Regions from separate parts of the Bacillus sp. V2I10 genome, predicted to be linked through region 1. Evidence: riboswitches for the same ligand, from Rfam matches in the RefSeq annotation. Region 1 holds a riboswitch; each other region holds the start of a gene.
What was found. A riboswitch is a leader RNA that binds a small molecule or an ion and turns the genes downstream of it on or off. The one in region 1 is predicted to bind S-adenosylmethionine.
Positions count from the first base shown of each region.

Region 2: it holds a riboswitch for S-adenosylmethionine, as region 1 does, so the genes downstream of both, QFZ72_RS22995 (methionine biosynthesis PLP-dependent protein) here and QFZ72_RS18385 (YezD family protein) in region 1, are expected to answer to the same signal.
Region 3: it holds a riboswitch for S-adenosylmethionine, as region 1 does, so the genes downstream of both, QFZ72_RS00715 (Na+/H+ antiporter NhaC family protein) here and QFZ72_RS18385 (YezD family protein) in region 1, are expected to answer to the same signal.

Region 1 covers NZ_JAUSYV010000001.1:3,638,055-3,641,689, forward strand. Annotated here, with positions in the region: gene QFZ72_RS18375 (sulfate permease) at 11-1,033, opposite strand; gene QFZ72_RS18380 (phosphoadenylyl-sulfate reductase) at 1,088-1,789, opposite strand; gene QFZ72_RS18385 (YezD family protein) at 1,897-2,040, opposite strand; SAM riboswitch class I at 2,147-2,252, opposite strand; gene pyrE (orotate phosphoribosyltransferase) at 2,724-3,356, opposite strand; gene pyrF (orotidine-5'-phosphate decarboxylase) at 3,353-3,635, opposite strand, start outside.
Region 2 covers NZ_JAUSYV010000001.1:4,522,826-4,526,460, forward strand. Annotated here, with positions in the region: gene metC (cystathionine beta-lyase) at 1-952, opposite strand, end outside; gene QFZ72_RS22995 (methionine biosynthesis PLP-dependent protein) at 939-2,063, opposite strand; SAM riboswitch class I at 2,148-2,277, opposite strand; gene QFZ72_RS23000 (DMT family transporter) at 2,348-3,235, opposite strand; gene QFZ72_RS23005 (alpha/beta hydrolase) at 3,552-3,635, shown strand, end outside.
Region 3 covers NZ_JAUSYV010000001.1:136,211-139,845, forward strand. Annotated here, with positions in the region: gene QFZ72_RS00705 (GNAT family N-acetyltransferase) at 1-366, opposite strand, end outside; gene QFZ72_RS00710 (TetR/AcrR family transcriptional regulator) at 462-1,088, opposite strand; SAM riboswitch class I at 1,251-1,358, shown strand; gene QFZ72_RS00715 (Na+/H+ antiporter NhaC family protein) at 1,438-2,724, shown strand; gene QFZ72_RS00720 (TetR/AcrR family transcriptional regulator) at 2,926-3,582, opposite strand.

The DNA of each region.
Region 1 (3,635 bases):
GGTTTTAAAGCTAAATGCCTCCGCCTTCTTCATGCACGGCCCGCTTTTCCTCTTTGATGGCCTTCATTAAGCTGAGGGCTCCTAAGGTTGCAAGCATGACACTGACTAGTACGACGATTGAATAAATGTCACTTTCTAAAAATAATTTGACTAAGAAATAAGAAATGGCCAGTGAAAACAGAGGTGAAACAATCCATATCCGGATAATCTTCTTCACGATATGCTTATGTAGAATTTCACTTCCGTTTTTCGCCATTCCAAGACCGATAATCGCTGATGAAGTAATCTGAGTAAGCGGAACCGGCAATCCGAAGATGGAACTGACAATGACGAGACCAGCACCGGTACCTGAGATTAAAATCCCTTCAGGCTTTGAATAGCTGGTAATCTTCTTTCCGTTTGTTTCAAGGACTTTTTTTCCGAGGAAAATGGATCCGAGCGCTACAAAAGCGCCTCCAATCCATATTCCATTTGAAACGGAAATCAAGCCTGCTCCCACTAATGGACCGACTGCATTGGCCACATTGTTCATACCTGCAGAGAAGGCTTCCAGAAATCCTGCAAAAATCAGAATGACGGTTAGCCAGGGACGATCTTGCAAAATCCCTTTATTCTGCAGCGTATATAGCCCTTTGCCGAATATCCAGGCTAAACTGAAAGCTGCAACAGGAACGATTACCCAAAACAGCATAATAACAAGCAATGAATTGACAAACAGCACTTGATACGCAATCCCTACTCCTACTACAGAACCAACTGTAACCTCGCTCGTAGAAAGCGGAATGCCAAGCAAGTTAGCAACAAACAGGGAGCTTGTAGCGGAAATAATGATGATCAGCACAATTTTCACGTTAATAATATCCTGCGGGATAATGCCGGCGCTGATCGTCTTTACAACTTCTCCGCCTCCGAGCACCGCTCCTGCAAACACCCCTGCGGCACATATTAAGAGGGCATGCCGCGCTTTTGGGACTGCACCTGACCCATAAGCCACACCCATTGAGGCAGCAGCACCGCTTGCCCCTATATTCATTGCAAAAAAGAAACTGATGGCGAGAGCCGCTAATTCAAGCACCGCGCCTGCTCCTTATCCATGTAATCCGCATTCTGTTTTACCCTGCCCGCTCCATCTTCCGGAACGCAAATCATCGGCATTAAATGCAGGTGCGGTGCAGTGAGAGCAGCCAATGCTAGGATAGCCCCTGTCATGCAGGGGGTTATATGGCAAATCGTTTTTGTGTACGTACCGCCACACATCTTTCCAAGTCCAGTGAATCAGCGGACATATTTTTACCGACTGAAATTTATCATCGCGGTTAATGAATTGAACATGTTTCCTTGTTTCTGACTGCTCTCTGCGCAGCCCTGAGATCCAGGCTTCAGATTCCGATAACGTCTCGTTAAGAGGCTGAAGCTTTCTGATTTGGCAGCATTTATTTGGATTTGTTTCCCAAAGCTTATCGCCGTATTCTGCTGCCTGCTCATCAAGTGTGAGAGCCGGTTTCTTCATCACGATATTCAGCTGCGGATATTTTTCCCGCACCCGGTCAATCGTTTCATAGGTTTCTTTAAAATGTACGTCCGTATCAAGAAAAACGATCGTTGCATCCGGCTCTACTTTTGAAATTAAATCAACAAGCACCATGCCTTCTATTCCAAAGCTGCATGCATATACAATCTCTTTGCCGTAATGACCATAACTCCACTTTAAAACGTTTAATGCGCCTTTATAAGTGTCATCAACTTCAAAATCGGCGGCTGGCTCCTGCCAGGTTTCATACGTAAGCATATTTATTCTTCCCCTCTATCAGCCAGGTCCCGTTAAAAAAAGACATTTTAACAGAATGACGGAACCCGTTCAGTGTTAAAATGCCTCTAGTTTTTCTAGTCAGCATATTATTTAATTCTTACTTTTTCATTCTTCTCAAGCTGAATCACTTTGCCGTCCTGAACAACCAATGTGACAGAACCATAATTCATCGTTTTCAGCATTTCCCGCAATCTTTCGATGACGATTTCAAGATGTTCTTCCTTTCCCACTGCAGTCCCCCATTTCATTTCTTATCCGCTCTTTCTTTCTGAGAAATTTACCGCAAATTGAGAAAGAAAAAAGCCTTCCAATTTGAAAGACTGTTCAGGTAGATGTACCTTATCTTTCAAAATGGGTTTACATTTTGCTGGATTTAGCACCTTGCAGAACGCAGGTTGCCGGGCTTCGCAGGGCCAGATCCCTTCGCCTCTCTTGATAAGTTTATTATATTTTTCTAAATTTTATCACAATTAGTCATTCTGTCAACCCTAGTTTTTCGATCGGAATTAAAAAATTTATTTAAAAGGCTAAATTTAGTGCTAAACTTTCAAATCGGGAATAAGGTTTTATCGATAAAAAATTACTGTCCGAGAGGTGAAACCTATCCTAATTCCAGCCATAATGACCATTTTCACTTTCCTTATAGGCGGATTTTCATTAGCTTATGCCGTCGTAACGCTTGATGATCATCATATTTTCCGAAATATAAAAAAAGAACAAGCAGGCCTTTTTGGGGCATTTGGCTGGATCGGTCATGCAAGCTTTGGTATTTGCAAAAGGTTCCTTCCAGAAGCATGGCAGATTAAATTGTTTCGAACAGGTTATCTTCTAATAAGCCTTGTTTCTTTTCTAAGTTCATTTTTGATTTGGCAATAAAAAAGCAAAGTCAAAAACGACTTTGCTTTCTTGCCTTTTAAACAGTCAACCATGCTTCATTTGCAGGATTTTCGCGCCATTTTATCAGCTTTTCAAGATCTTTTTTTTCAATTGCTCCCTTTTTCAGAGCTACATCAATCAATGAAGAATAATCGGTTAGGGAAACAGCATGTATTCCGGCATCTTCGAGCATCTCTGCGCCTTTTTGCAGTTCATATGTGAAGATGGAGACAACTCCAATCACTTCACAGCCTGCCTCTCTAAGCGCCTGAACAGCCGTAATAACGCTTCCTCCTGTTGAGATTAAATCTTCAACAACTACTACTTTTTGACCCTCATGCACTTTACCTTCTATTTGATTGCCTTTTCCATGGCCTTTCGGCTTGCTTCTGACGTAGCACATTGGCAAATTAAGCAGATCGCTCACCCATGCAGCATGCGGGATACCCGCTGTTGCGGTTCCTGCAATCATTTCAGCCTGGGGATACTCTTCCCTGATTAGCTTAGTTAAGCCCTCTGCAATGTCTTTTCTGACTTCAGGATAGGATAATGTCAGGCGATTGTCGCAATAGATTGGCGACTTTAGGCCGCTTGACCATGTAAATGGCTCATTTGGACTTAAAAAAACGGCTTCAATTTTTAGCAGCTGCTCAGCAATTTGATGTTTCATACAGGCAGACCCTCCCATGCGTTTTTCATTTGTAAGTATGCAGTCAGCGGATCATTTGCTTTAGTTATGCTTCTTCCGACAACAATGGCTGTTGATCCCAGTTCTCTTGCCTTCTCAGGCGTCGCCACTCTCACTTGATCATTCAGTGAGTCTTCAGCGAGTCGGATTCCAGGCGTAATGGTATGGAAAGAACGGTTCAAATGCTTATATATTTCAGGTACTTCAAGCGAAGAGCAGACAATGCCATCAAGTCCGCTTTCATTTGCCAGTTTGGCATAG
Region 2 (3,635 bases), 880 kb from region 1:
TTTTAACAAGGGTGCGGACAGCGTCTTCATCGGCTAATGTGAATGATAGCACGGCACCTGGTCCGTCCGCCTGGTAACGCTGAATTGAATGGCCGGGATGGAACGTTAATCCTGGATAATAAACGTGACGGACAGCTTTATGCTTGGACAAGTACTCTGCCAGCTTCCGCGCAGATGCTGATGATTGTTGAAGTCTGACGTTCAGTGTTTTAATTCCGCGGAGCACAAGCCAGCTGTCCTGCACGCCAAGGACCGCACCGAACGCATTTTGCAGTTTTCCAACCTGTGCAGCAAGTTCTGCGTCTTTTACAGCCGCGAGTCCTGCAAGGACATCACTGTGTCCGGCCAAAAACTTGGTTGCGCTGTGAAGCACGATATCGACTCCCAGCTCGAGCGGGCGCTGCAGAACAGGTGTTAAAAACGTATTGTCTAAAAATGTTAAACAGTTATTTGCTTTTGCAAGTTTCGTAATGCCCTGGATATCGGTAATTTTCAAAAGCGGATTTGACGGTGTCTCAACATAGATTACTTTTGTATTTGGCTTGATGTGTGACGCCACTTCATGCAAATCGGTCATGTCGACAAAGCTGTATTCAATGCCGAATCTGCTCAATACATCTGTGATGATCCGGTACGTTCCGCCGTATACGTCTTCAGTAATTAAAACGTGGTCTCCTTTAGAAAGGAGCAAGAAACAGGTTGAAATGGCCGCCATTCCAGAAGCAAAGGCAAATCCTTTTGTGCCTCCTTCTAGTTCGGCAATCGTTTCTTCTAATGCCTCGCGTGTCGGGTTCCCCGATCTGCTGTAATCAAATTTTCCGTAGTCATCAAAATCAAATTGGTGAAAAGTAGAGGAATGATGGATCGGCACGCTTACCGCTCCATTTTCTTTTTGCACCTTTTGACGATTGTGAAGAAGCTTCGTCTCGAATTTCCAATCATCGTTGCTCAACTTTCTCCGCCTCCTTCATCAGTTCAAATGCCTGTGTTAAGTCCAGTTCCAAATCTCCTGCGTATTCAATTCCGACAGAAAAGCGCAATAGCCTGTTGCACACGCCATTTGCCGCGCGAATCTCTTCAGGAATATCCATATGAGTCTGCGTCGCTGGGTATGTGATAAAGCTTTCCACTCCGCCTAGGCTTTCTGCAAATGTGATCGTCTTTAAGGCTTTCAGAAATGGGTTCACCCATTCTTCCTTCTCCAGCCTGAACGAAAGCATTCCGCCTTTGCCAGGATAAAGCACGTCTGTCACTTCTGTTTGATTTTCAAGAAATGCTGCAAGCTGGCCGGCATTTTTCTCATGCTGGTTCATTCGCAGGGCAAGGGTTTTCATACCGCGGATCAAGAGCCAGGAATCAAAAGGAGAAAGCACCCCCCCGATTGCGTTGTGATGTTGTGCAAGCTCTTCACAAAGCTCTGTTCCCTTAGCAACAACCAAACCGGCAAGCACATCATTGTGTCCGCCCAAATATTTGGTGGCACTATGTATAACGATGTCCGCTCCATCTAAAATCGGCGTTTGCAGGATCGGCGTGTAGAACGTGTTGTCGACAATCAGCAGCAAATGGTTTTCGCGGGTAATTTTTGCAATCTTGCTGACCTCTGTTTCCTGCATCAAAGGATTTGTCGGGGTTTCCAGAAAAATGGCCTTTGTGCGTTCATTGATCAGCTGCTGCGTACAGTCTTCGTCTTTAAAATCAGCGTAATGAAAAACAAGTCCGTATTTTCTCCATTCCCGTTCGAATAAACGGTAGGTTCCCCCGTACAAATCTGAGGATACAATGAGCTCGTCTCCGCTTTTAAACAATGCCATCAATGTCTGAATCGCAGCCATTCCTGAACTGAAGGCATATCCCTGATCTCCATGCTCAAGCTCTGCAATGGCTTTTTCAAGGATCGTCCGAGTAGGATTTCCAGTGCGGATGTAGTCAAATCCAGTTGATTCCCCAATTCCATTGTGCCTGTATGCTGTAGAAAAATAGACGGGCGGATTCACTGTTCCCGTTACGTTTTCACTTCGATTTCCAATTTGAGCTAAGATTGTTTCAATGCGTTCTGACATTTCCAACACCGTCCCATAGTTTTTTCAAAATAAAAAACGTCTCCCTCATTTAAGAAGAAGACGTTGATATCGAATGATTGCTTCTCCTTATCTCCCAAGCTTATTACCTGCGCTTGCTGGATTTAGCACCTTGGTTCGAACAGGAACATTCTCTGTTCTTTTCCGGTTGCTGAGATTTCACAGGGCCAGAACCCTCCATCTCTCTGGATAAGAATAAATAGTATGAACTTTTTGAATTGTTTTTATAACCTTATCTCATTATCAAATAATTTGCAAGGGATTTTTTATGAATATTTACGATTTACAATCATTACACCGGCAATAATCAACAAACCGCCTGCCCCGCTCATTAATAAAAAAGGTTCATTCAGCAAGATGACTGCCGCAATAACAGTTGCAAGCGGTTCAAAGTAAAGAAAGGATGACACTTTAGTTGCCTCCATGACCTCCAGGGCTTTTCCCCAAAACCAGTAAGCGACTGCCGAGACAAAGATTCCGAGAAACAGCAAATGAGTCCAGTTTTCCTGAGTCAGTACACTCATCTGAACCCAGCCGTTATTTCTTATAAAGAATGGAATTGTCATCATAAAACCAAAAAAGCTTGTATAAAAAGTAATGGTTAATGCAGGATAAGGGATTTTTAATTTTTTTATAAGAATGGAATAAACCGCCCAATTTAATGTACTTAAGATCATCAGTGCGTATCCCGCATTTGCATGAAAGGTGAATGACCCGCCTTGTCCATAAGATGTAATCAAGAGAACGCCAAGTACAGCAATTGTCATGCCCGCTGCTTTAAAAAGCGTAAACGTTTCTTTCAAAAATAGAGATGCCAGAACAGCTGTGAATATCGGGGAAAAAGAGATGATCCATCCTGCTTGCGATGCCTGAATGGACTGCAGTGCTGCAGCCTGAATGACTTGATGGACAAAGATGCCGAGTACGGCAAGTATAAAAACCTCAGGGAGATAATACTTTTTTATTTTTAAAGGCTGACGAAGGAGGAAAAGAAGGAGGAATAAAAAGAGAGATGCTATACCAAAACGCAAAACAAGCAATGTTAAAGGTTCCAGCTGAACTAAAACAGCTTTTGTTGATACAAAGGAAATTCCCCAGAAAGTAATTGAGACAGCTGCATAGATACCTGCTGTGACATGAATTGATTTCCTCATTTTCAGGCATTCCCTCCCTTTATCAGGCTTGTCTTCATATAAGGAATATGTATTGAATAAAGGAATTATGATGGGTTTATATCTGTCAAAAAGTGTTCGAATGAACTGTATTTTTTTTACATATCTCCATGGTATATTTATCCTATAAGTGAAAGGTGGCGATACGGGCGGATGAGGCTCGGCGATTCATGTCAGACGTATCAGCAAAAATCAATCGTGCATGAAGCAAGAATTTTGTCACAATTCATGCTAAAATGAATGGAAGCGTTTTTAATAATGGATGTGACAGCGTCCAACATCTTTGGAGGTATTTGTGATGACAGCGAAAGCAGGAATTGTAAAAGAGACGCTGCTTTATTCAAAAGAATTAGAAGAAGAAGTAACGCTCCTGATTTATTTG
Region 3 (3,635 bases), 3.5 Mb from region 1:
ATCATTATGAGAGACGGCTTCAAGAGTAGCTGTGTCTACATTTTCTTTTTCATAAAGAGACAAAGCCTCTTCCATCAGCTTTACCCCGACCCCTTTGCTTCGGTACTCAGGAGCAACACCTGTACCGCCATTCCATGCTATTTTTTTGCCGTCTATGGTTCTGATTCCATTCAGAACCAGTCCAACCGGCTCTGAATCGTGAAAAGCTACAACAGATAATGCCGGCGAAAGATTTTCAAGCACCATTCGGTTAAAAAAATTCTCAAGGGACAGCGTCATATCAAAATAATATCCCTCAAAACCTTTATTCCATGCGGTTAAAGCTTCTTCAAGCGTACATTGAGACAATTTTTTAATTGTGATCATACCGCACCCCATTTCTCATTAGCTTCTTTTAAAAATCATCTCGAAGTCTTCTTTTCTAAAAGGACGCAGGTATACATTTTCTCCATGTAAAAACCTCATGCAGATCCCCCCTTTTCTAAGTACATGAAGATCATTTCTTCTAAAGCACGGATTTGTTTTTGATAAGGGTAATTCCCGCCTATCACTGAATAGTGAAGACAAATGCCGTCTATGGTTCCCCATACCATAGAAGATATGAGCGATGGATCCGTCTCTTTGTTGAATTCATTCTGCCTTATGCCTTCTTCGATGATCTCAACAAGCAGTACTTGATAAACGTCGTCATACCGGTCTGTCATGACTTTCTTAAGTTCTTCATCACGGCCTGAATGAATCCAGAATTCAAGGTGAACACCGATCATTTTCTGCCACTTTTGAGATAACTCAATTTCAGCATAGTTTTTGAAAAACTGGTGAAGTTTTTCTTTTGCAGTCCCTCTCTCTTGAAAACTTCTTTTCAGTTTGGCGATATTCTGCTCTGTCCGCATCTGCATCAGCTGAAGGTAAATTTCTTCCTTGCTTTTAAAATAGTTGTAGATTGCCCCTTTACTTAACCCAGATTCAGCCACAATATCGTCTATTGTGGCAACCTGAAATCCTTTTTCTCCAAAAGCCTTAAGGGCACTTTCCAGGATATGGCGTTTCTTTTTTTCCTTATATTCATCTGAAACAATTGGAGCCACGCCTGTACACCTCCTTAAAAACCGACTATATAGTTTATTTTATTCCACTGATGACGATAAATTCAAATAATTTTGAAAAAAAGTTTGTTAAATCTTCCATTTGACTTTTACACAATTACCCCTTAATGTAGGAAAGGTCATTTTTTAAAACACACATATATCTTCTTATTAAGAGAGGCAGAGGGACTGGCCCTGTGATGCCTCGGCAGCGGACTCGGATTTCCGAGTGCTGTGCCAATTCCAGCAAGCTCCGTGCTTGAAAGATAAGAAGAGGTTTATTCCATTCCGGATTTAAGATCTCTTCTGCTTTAGAAGAGATCTTTTTTTTATAATAAGAAAGGTGGTACACATGGAGACAAAAGGAAATGGACTGGCATTAATGCCGTTAATCATATTTCTTGCCCTATTTGTAGGGTCTGGTATTATAACAGGCGATTTTTATAAGATGCCGATTCTTGTTGCAATTATTATTGCATCCGGAGCTGCTCTTATGATGAATCGTAAAGAGACGTTCACAGCGAAGGTTGAGAATTTCGCTAAAGGGGCAGGCCATCCTGATTTGATGATCATGGTCTTTATATTCATCCTGGCCGGAGCTTTCTCAGAAGTGGCAAAAGGGATGGGAGCAGTTGAATCTACAGTCAATCTTGCGCTTTCATTTTTGCCGCAAAGCTTTTTGATTGTTGGATTATTTATTATTGGAGCTTTTATTTCACTTGCAATGGGAACTTCAATGGGAACAATTGCTGCACTTGCTCCAATTGGCGTTGGCATCAGTGCAGAAGCTGATATTTCAATAGCTCTTGCTATGGCTGCTGTTATTGGCGGTGCGATGTTCGGGGACAACCTGTCTTTTATATCGGATACAACAATTGCAGCAGTTCGGACACAGCAGACGGAAATGAGAGATAAGTTCAAAGTAAACTTTTTCATAGTTTTGCCGGCTGCCATTATTACTTGTGCTGTCTTAATTGTGATGACTCTCGGCAATCAATCTCCTGTTTCTTCTGGAGAATTCAGTTTCATTAAAATGCTGCCTTATATAGCCGTTCTTGTATCAGCTCTTCTTGGAATGAATGTCATCATTGTTTTAACTGGCGGGATCCTGCTTAGCGGAGTCATCGGGCTGTCTGATGGCACCTATACGTTAACGGATTTTCTTCAGAAAATAACAGATGGTATTATGGGGATGGCCGAACTGGTCATTCTTTCACTCTTAATCGGCGGTATGGTTGAACTGATTAAACGAAATGGCGGCATTCACTTTATTTTAGAAGCGATGACAAAAAGAATTTCTTCTAAAAGAGGGGCAGAATATGCCATTGCAGGTCTTGTAAGCACGACAAACCTTGCGACTGCAAATAATACCATCTCTATTATTGCAGCGGGTCCGCTGGCAAAAGATATGGCAGATAAGTATGAGATTGATAAACGTAAATCTGCCAGCCTTTTGGATATTTTCTCTTGCAGTATACAGGGTTTAATCCCTTATGGCGCTCAAATGCTTACTGCCGCACAATTTGCTGAGATTTCACCTGCTGATATCCTGCCATTCTCTTATTACCCATTCTTAATAGCCGTTATGGGTATTGCGGCTATTATTATTGGCTATCCGAAATTTAAAAAAGCCAAGTAGTTCCTGCCCGGCAGAGTCCGAAATTGGACTCTGTTTTTTCATAGATCTAAAGCGGGCGCCTTGGTCAGATCCGACAGGCGGATTCGTTCTGACCGAAGATCTATGGGCCGGAGCTTTAAGTAGAATTTTTTTATTTACCTCAGCCTTGACTTTTATAGTTTTCCTAAACAAGAAAAAGAGCCGCTCATCCTATGAGCGGCTTTACTTTTTCATCAGTCCATGCAGAAGAAACTGGATCGTATATTCTTTTTCTGCTTCATCGTCCCAATCCAGATCAGGCAAGATGATGAACCTTCCGATCAGGAACCCCATAATTGTCGTAATGATCATCCGTAAAACTGTTTCAGGAGGCATGTCAATCATCTCTCCTTTTTCTTGGAAATGCGTGATCAGCTTCTTCAGTTTCTCAACTGCATGTTCCTCAACGACCTTTCGGAGCTCCCCTCTGAACTCTTCATGAAAAAAAACTTCCTGAAGCAAAATCTTGATGACAGGGTGATTTTTCTTAATAAACTCATAGCGGTTTTCAAGAATGTATCTCAGCATTTGTTCAAGGTCCTGATGATTTTGCTTCGTCACGTCCTGAAGAAAATTCCTTACTAAAAACGGGGCAATGAATTTTGTTATAGTCGGCATGACGATCGCAAACAGCAGGTCTTTTTTCGTTTGATAATGACGGAAAATTGTACCCTCTGCGACTCCCGCTTTTTTAGCAATTTCGCTGGTTGATGCTGCTGCAAAGCCTTTATCTGCAAATATTTCAATGGCAGCTTCTACTACCTTTTTTTGTTTTTCACTCATCTTTACATCTTCATCTGTCAGCTTCAATAGCTCTTCAATGGAAAATTGATTGCTCATCTTTTAAAACTCCTCATTCATCTATAGACCCTATTATAATTGAAAAAGAGAAC